One region of the Nocardioides sp. NPDC058538 genome, then DNA from elsewhere that is predicted to be linked to it. Evidence: riboswitches for the same ligand, from Rfam matches in the RefSeq annotation. Region 1 holds a riboswitch; the other holds the start of a gene.
What was found. A riboswitch is a leader RNA that binds a small molecule or an ion and turns the genes downstream of it on or off. The one in region 1 is predicted to bind glycine.
Positions count from the first base shown of each region.

Region 2: linked by a shared signal. The riboswitch ahead of gcvP (aminomethyl-transferring glycine dehydrogenase) and the one ahead of gcvT (glycine cleavage system aminomethyltransferase GcvT) in region 1 are both predicted to bind glycine.

Region 1 covers NZ_JBHXNY010000054.1:9,835-13,726, reverse strand. The annotation lists gene ACFWQC_RS26960 (L-serine ammonia-lyase) at 1-41, opposite strand, end outside; gene gcvH (glycine cleavage system protein GcvH) at 90-461, opposite strand; gene gcvT (glycine cleavage system aminomethyltransferase GcvT) at 482-1,585, opposite strand; glycine riboswitch at 1,743-1,838, opposite strand; gene ACFWQC_RS26945 (CobW family GTP-binding protein) at 1,919-2,950, shown strand; gene ACFWQC_RS26940 (Crp/Fnr family transcriptional regulator) at 2,960-3,640, opposite strand; gene ACFWQC_RS26935 (LLM class flavin-dependent oxidoreductase) at 3,802-3,892, shown strand, end outside.
Region 2 covers NZ_JBHXNY010000049.1:27,279-31,170, reverse strand. The annotation lists gene gcvP (aminomethyl-transferring glycine dehydrogenase) at 1-1,997, opposite strand, end outside; glycine riboswitch at 2,057-2,147, opposite strand; gene ACFWQC_RS26350 (MerR family transcriptional regulator) at 2,229-2,846, opposite strand; gene ACFWQC_RS26345 (bifunctional nuclease family protein) at 3,022-3,489, opposite strand; gene ACFWQC_RS26340 (MerR family transcriptional regulator) at 3,553-3,892, opposite strand, start outside.

The sequences.
Region 1 (3,892 bases):
CCGATCCCGATCGAGTACAGGTCGAAGGTGCTCAAGGTCATCGCCACGACCGGAGCGGGGGCGCCGCTGAGATCAGCGGTCACGACGTTTCACTCCTCGATCAAGGCGTCGTAGGCCGCGGCGTCGAGCAGGTCGGGAGCACCAGAGACACGCATCTCGAAGAGCCAGCCGGCGCCGAACGGGTCGCTGTTGATCAGCGCGGGATCCTCGACGACGGCCGAGTTGATCTCGAGGATCTCGCCGTCGGCGGGCGCGAAGAGGTCGCTGACCGACTTCGTCGACTCCAGCTCGCCGCAACTCTCTCCCCCGGTGATCTTGCTGCCCACCTCGGGCAGCTCGACGAAGACGATGTCGCCCAGGGCCTCGGTGGCGAAGGCGGTGACGCCGACGCGCGCGACGTCGCCGCGGGTCTCGATCCACTCGTGCTCCGCGGTGTACGACAGGTGGGTCGGGTTGCTCATGGCGGTGCTCATTTCTCGGCTCATTTCTTGGAGTAGAAGGGAAGGTCGACGATCTCGGCGTCCTCGCGGCTGCCGCGCACGTCGACGTGGACCTTGGCGCCGGCGGCGGCGAGGTCAGGCCTGACATACGCCATCGCGATGGGACGACCGAGGGTCGGCGACGGGGAGCCGCTGGTCACGGTGCCGATCTCGTCACCGGTGGCCGGGTCGACGACGGCGTAACCGGCCCGCGGGGACCGGCGCCCGGCGGCCACCAGGCCGACGAGCACGCTGCGCGGACCCTCGTCACGGCGTACGGCCAGGGCGGCATCGCCGACGAAGCCGTCGGGCTTGTCGAAGGAGACGACCCGGCCGAGGCCGGCCTCGAAGGGCGTCGTCTCGCGGCTCAGCTCGTGACCGTAGAGCGGCATGCCGGCCTCGAGCCGGAGGGTGTCGCGACAGGCGAGCCCGGCGGGGACCAGTCCGTGCGGCGTACCTGCCTCGGTGATGGCCTCCCAGACAGCAGCGGCCGACGAGGGCGCGCAGTAGATCTCGAAGCCGTCCTCGCCGGTGTAGCCGGTGCGGGCGAGCAGGACCTCGACCCCGGCGACCGTGCCGGCGTCGATGGCGTAGTACTTCAGGGAGGAGACGTCGAGGTCGGTCACCGGAGCCAGGATCGCCGCCGAGGCAGGTCCCTGGACCGCGATCAGCGCCCACTCCGCAGAGGCGTCATGGACCACGGCGTCGTACCCCTCGGCCCGCTCGACCAGGGCCGGCGCGACCACGTGGACGTTGCTCGCGTTGGCGACGACCAGGTAGCGCTCCTGCTCGAGCCGGTAGACGACCAGGTCGTCGATGATGCCGCCGTCCTCGGCGCAGAGCATCGAGTAGCGGGCGCGGCCGATGCCGATCTTCGACGGCCGACCGACCAGGGCGCGGTCGAGGGCGCGTCCCGCCTCGGGGCCGGTCACCTCGATCTCGCCCATGTGGGAGAGGTCGAAGAGACCTGCGGTCGTGCGTACGGCATGGTGCTCGGCGGTCTCCGAGCCGTAGCGAACCGGCATGCTCCAGCCCGCGAAGTCCGTGAACGAGGCGCCGAGCGCCTGGTGGATCTCATGCAGAGGGGTAGGGACGGGTGAGGTCATGTGTGCGGGAGGCTCCCTGCTGGTGGGTGCCGACAGCGGCACCCGTGGACGGGTGACCTCCCCGCTCTGTCATCGCTACCTGAGAGCTTCACCGCCCGAAAGGGCGATTTGCACCGTGGGTGCAGGATCCGGCGGATCCTGTCTTTCCAGAGGTCGCCTCACCACAGCGGTCAGTGGGCCTGAGAGATTCTGGGGAGGTTTGCTCCTTCGGCGCCTCGCCCGGGATGGGCAAGGACTCTCCCGCTGCGGTTCAAGTGGCGGATGTGAAGTTGTGCGGCAAACCTAGGTCTGCCCACCTCGGCCGTCAAGATATGGCGGCCCTACGATGGCTCGGTGCCACCCAACGCCAGCACCCGCGTTCCCGTGGTCATCCTCACCGGCCACCTCGGGTCGGGGAAGACCACGCTGCTCAACCATCTGCTGCGCCAGCCCGGCGCGCGGGTGGGCGTGGTCGTCAACGACTTCGGCGACATCAACGTCGACGCCGGCCTCGTCACCGGACAGATCGACGAGCCCGCCTCGATCGCCGGCGGCTGCCTGTGCTGCCTGCCCGACGCCGGCGGCCTCGACGACGCACTGGAGAAGCTGACCCACCCGCGGCTCGCGCTCGACGTCGTCATCGTCGAGGCCAGCGGGATCGCCGAGCCCGGGACGCTGGCCCGGCTGGTCCGGTTCAGCGGCGTGGAGCGGGTACGCCGCGGTGGGCTCATCGAGGTCGTGGACGCCTCGGCGTACTTCGACACCCTCGACGACGGGCGCGGCCCGGCGCCCGTCCGGTTCGCGGCCGCCTCCCTGGTCGTGGTCAACAAGACGGACCTGGTGCCGGCCGGCGACCGGTCCGAGGTTCTGGCGCGCATCGAGGAGCGCGTGCGGGAGCACAATCCCGAGGTCCATGTCGCGTACGCCGTGGGTGGCCGCATCGATCCGCGGCTCGTCTACGACGCCGCGGTGCCCGAGGACCCGCCCGACGAGCTGCCGATCGCCGCGCTGCTGCGCGAGGCGGCCGCCTCGCACGAGGCTCATCAGCATGCCCGGGCGGTCACCGTGACGACGCCGGGCACCATCGAGCCGGCTCGGCTGGTCGACCTGCTCGAGGAGCCGCCGGCGACGGCGTACCGGGTCAAGGGGACCGTCGCCGTCGCGACCGGCCAGGGACCGCGCAGCTACCACGTGAACCTGGTCGGACGCAGTGCCCATGTGGCGGCCATGCGTACGCCCAACGCGGCGAGCGAGCTCGTGGCCATCGGCCTGGACCTCGAGACCGACCCGGTCCGGCAGCGTCTCGCGGAGGCCCTCGCGCCGGCGGAACGGCCGAGCACCGAGGGCCTTCGCCGGCTCCGCCAACTGGTCCGGGTCAGCCTCTGACCAGCGGATTCACCCCGCCCGGCGCACGATCCGTTCCATGTCGGTGATGATCACCGAACGCGACTCCAGGCGTACCCAGCCCTTGGCCGCGAAATCGGCGAGCGCCTTGTTGACCGTCTCCCGGGCCGCGCCGACGAGCTGCGCGAGCTCCTCCTGGGTGAGGTCGTGGCGTACGTGGAGGCCCTCCTCGGTCTGCTCCCCGAACCTCTCGGCGAGGTCGAGCAGAGCCTTCGCCACCCGGCGGGGCGCGTCGGCGAAGACCAGGTCACCGATCACGTCGTTGGCCCGGCGCAGGCGGCCCGACAGCAGGGCGAGCAGCCCACGCGTCACGCTCGGGCGCCCGTCGAGCAGGCGGAGCAGGTCGTCGTGCGACAGCGAGGCGAGCTCGACCTGGTCGGTGACGGCCGTGACGGTGGACGAGCGCCGACCGGGGTCGAAGAGCGACAGCTCGCCGAACACCTGGCCCGGCCCCAGGATCGCCAGCAGGCTGTCCTGTCCGTTGGCCGCGGCACGGCTCAGCTTCACCTTGCCGTCCACGACCGCGTAGAGCCGGTCGGCGGCATCGCCCTCGTGGAACAACACCGCACCGCGCCGCAGGCGTGTCTGACCCATCATCGCGAGCATCGCCGTCATCGACTCGTCGTCCAGCTCGCTGAAAAGCGGTGCGTGCCGAAGCACGTCTTGATCCATTACCAGCCGCTCCTGTCATCCTTTTACCGAAGACAACAGCCTAGCCAGACCGGGGCCTCCGACAGCGGATGTGTGTCCCGCATCGCACCCTTGTCGAGTGCGTTCTTCGCCACACCGGACACGGCGGGAAGCCTCGGAGCCCCTGCGTCGTTGAACCTGCCGTGAAGCTCTCCATGCTGGACCGGTCCCGCACGCGGGTGGGGTACGCCGAGGGCGCTGCGCTGACCCACACGATCGAGCGGGCGGTGGCGG
Region 2 (3,892 bases), on a different contig from region 1:
CCGTGGGTCGAGGGGTAGGTCACCATGATCGCGGCGACGTTCTCGCCGTGGGCGTCGAGCTTCGCCCGCAGGTCGTCGAGGTCGACGGTGCCGTCCTCGGACGACTTCACGACCTCGACCTTCATCCCGGCCATCACGGCCGAGGCGGCGTTGGTGCCGTGCGCGGAGGAAGGCATCAGGCAGATCTTGCGGTGACCCTGGCCCTGGGCGTCCAGGTAGCCGCGGATCGCCATCAGGCCGGCGAACTCACCCTGCGAGCCGGCGTTGGGCTGGATGGAGACCTCGTCGTAGCCGGTGACCTCGGCCAGCCACCCCTCGAGCTCCCCGACGAGACGCGTGTAGCCGGCGGCGTCCTCGGCGGGCACGAACGGGTGCAGGTCGGCGAAGCCGGGCAGAGAGATCGGCTCCATCTCGGTGGTCGCGTTGAGCTTCATGGTGCACGAGCCGAGCGGGATCATGCCCTTGTCGAGCGCGTAGTCGCGCGCCGCCAGCTTGTGCAGGTAGCGCAGCATCTGGGTCTCGCTGTGGTGCGCGTTGAAGACCTCGTGGGTGAGGTAGTCGGTGGTGCGCAGCAGGCCGTCGGGCAGCGCGCTGGCCGTGGTGCGGTCGATCTCGTCCAGGTCCGCACCCGAGACGCCGAAGGCGTTGAGCACGGCCGACAGGGTCGAGCGGGTGGTCGCCTCCGAGGTCGAGATGCCGACGGTGTCGGCGTCCACGAGACGAAGATGTACGCCGAAACGACGCGCTGCGGTGACGACATCGGCCGCCCTGCCGGGGACGGTGACACCCAGCGTGTCGAAGAACGTCTCCGAGACCAGCGGGAGCCCGGCCGACTTGAGCGCGGCGGCCAGGACGGCGGCGTAGCGGTGGGTGCGGGTCGCGATCGTCCGCAGCCCGGCGGGGCCGTGGTAGACGGCGTACATGGAAGCGCCGACGGCCAGCAGCACCTGCGCGGTGCAGATGTTGGAGGTCGCCTTCTCCCGGCGGATGTGCTGCTCGCGGGTCTGAAGAGCGAGACGGTACGCAGGCCGCCCCTCGGCATCGACGGAGACGCCGACGAGACGACCGGGCAGGTGCCGCTCGATCCCCTCGTGGACAGCCATGTAGCCGGCGTGCGGGCCGCCGTAGAAGAGTGGGATGCCGAAGCGCTGGGTCGAGCCGACGACGACGTCGGCGCCGAGGGTGCCGGGCGCCTCCAGGACGGTGAGAGCGAGCAGGTCGGCGGCCACGACGGCCAGCGCCCCCCGCTCATGGGCCGCGTCGATGACCGCCTTGAGGTCGGGCACACGACCGGAGGCGCCGGGGTACTGCACCAGCACACCGATCGCGTCACCCTCGGGCAGACCCTGCGAGAGGTCGGCCACGACGACCTCGAGGCCCATCGCCTCGGCGCGCACCTTGACGACCTCGATCGACTGCGGCAGGGCGTCGGCGTCGATGATGAACGGAGCCCTGCCATTCTTCTGGGTGACCTTGCGGTTCGCCCGGTGTACCAGCGCCAGCGCCTCGGCGGCCGCGGTGCCCTCGTCCAGCAGCGAGGAGTTGGCCACCGGCAGGCCGGTCAGGTCGCCGACCATGGTCTGGAAGTTGATCAGCGCCTCGAGGCGGCCCTGGGAGATCTCGGGCTGGTAGGGCGTGTAGGCGGTGTACCAGCTCGGGTCCTCGAGCACGTTGCGGCGGATCACCGGCGGCGTCACGGTGGCGTGGTAGCCCAGTCCGATCATCGCCTCGCCGGGCTTGTTGGAGGCCGCGATCTCCCGCGCCAGCGACGCGACCTGCGCCTCGCTCAGCGCGGCCGGCAGATCCAGTGACTCGACCGAGCGGATCCCGGCCGGCACCGCCGCATCCATCATCGCCGCGACCGAGTCGTACCCGAGCCGTTGCAGCATGGTCGCCTCGTCGGCGGCCGAGAGGCCGACATGGCGCTCCACGAACGGGGAGGCGGCGTCGAGCTCGGACAGAGTGGGCGTGTCGGACACAGTGGCTCCTGAGGGCATCTAAGACAACTCGTACGCCCTCCCCCTCTGTCACCGCACCTGCGCCGCTTCAGAGTCGCCTGGTCCGCACAGTCGTGGATGCCTGAGAGTTTCCGGGGAGGAATTGCCCCTTCGGCGCCCCTTCGAGAGGAGCTCTCCCGTGCGGGATGGTCAGCACCACCAGCATAAACGACTCGACCCCGAGGCCCCGCCTCCGCGGGGTCTCGGGGTCGAGTGTTACGTGAGGTTTACCTACCCGGCGTTGCGCGCCGCCCGGCGCGCGGAAAGCTCGTCGGACATCGAGGCGACCTGCTCGCCGTCCTCGGTCGTACGCTCGCTGGGGAGCTCGGAGAGCGTGCCCTCGATCTCGCGCCAGACGCCACCGATGGCGATGCCGAAGACGCCCTGCCCGCCCTGGAGCAGGTCGATGACCTCGTCGTTGCTGGTGCACTCGTAGACCGAGGCGCCGTCGCTCATCAGGGTCACGCGGGTCAGGTCGTCGGTGCCCCGCTCACGCAGGTGCTGCACGGCAGCGCGGATCTGCTGCAGCGAGATGCCTGCGTCGAGGAGTCGCTTGATGACCTTGAGGATCAGGATGTCGCGGAAGGAGTAGAGCCGCTGGGTGCCGGAGCCGGTGGCCCCGCGCACGCTCGGCTCGACGAGACCGGTGCGGGCCCAGTAGTCGAGCTGGCGGTAGCTGATCCCGGCCGCGTTGCAGGCCGTCGGGCCGCGGTAACCGGTGTCGCTGGGCAGGGTCGAGACATCGTCGGTGAAGAGAAGGCCCTGCTCGTCAGCCTGCTCCGCCGCGCGTTGCGCGTCGTCGGCGCCGTGGCCGGGCTTCTGTTCGTGGTCGAACACGATGTCCTCCATCGTCTACTCCGTTGTGCGTAACTCCACTCGGGGAATGAACGGCTGCGGCGGGGGGACCACATCGTTGGAGTTACAACAGAGACAACTACAAGGTAAGCGTCGCAAGGGCCCTGGTCAAAGAACCCCTCCGGCGTGTCGCCTGGCCTAACCCTCAGGTTGAACCTGAGGGTTTCCGTCAATGGGACTCGAAGTCCTCGGGCGTGATCTCGTCGAGGAACTCCCGGAACTTCTCGATCTCGTCCTCCTGCTCGGCCGGGACAGCGAGCCCCGCCTCGTCGAGGACCTCGTCGGAGACGACGATCTTGGTCCCCGTACGCAGCGCCAGCGCGATCGAGTCCGAAGGCCGCGCACTCACCTCGACGCCCGAGGCGAAGACCAGGTTGGCGTAGAAGACACGGTCGGTGACCGAGGTGATCTGTACCTCGGTCAGCTCGTTGCCGGTCGCCTCCAGCACGTCCTTGAGCAGGTCGTGGGTCAGCGGCCGCGGCGGCACCACGCCCTGCTGGGCGAAAGCGATCGCGGTGGCCTCCACCGCGCCGATCCAGATGGGCAGGTATCGCTCACCCGCAACCTCGCGCAACAGCACGATCGGCTGGTTGGAGGGCATCTCCACTCGGACTCCGAGCACATCGACCTCGCGCATGCATCCACCCTACCCGCCTCCGGGTCGCGACAGCAGCCCGGTTGACCGGCGACATGAACCGAGTCAGCGGTCGCGCAGTCCCGACTTCACCAAGGTGGCGTGCAGACGGACCGCCAGGGAGGCGATCTCGCTGCCGATCTCCTCGGCCCGGCCCTGCGCTCCGGCATTCCCGGGGCGCCGCAGCGGCGCCACGATCTGCTCGATGAGACCCACCTCGCGGTCGGCGGCGGCCTTCATGCCGCGCAGGTGACGAGGCTCGATTCCGAACTCGGCCAGCTCCTTGGCCGTGCGCGCGATCGCGAGGGCATCGGTGTCGTAGTGACCGCTGCGCAGCGGCACGACCAGCGCCATCTTCTCCAGCTCGGTCAGCAGCGCGTCGTCGACCTCGGCCACCTTGAGGAGC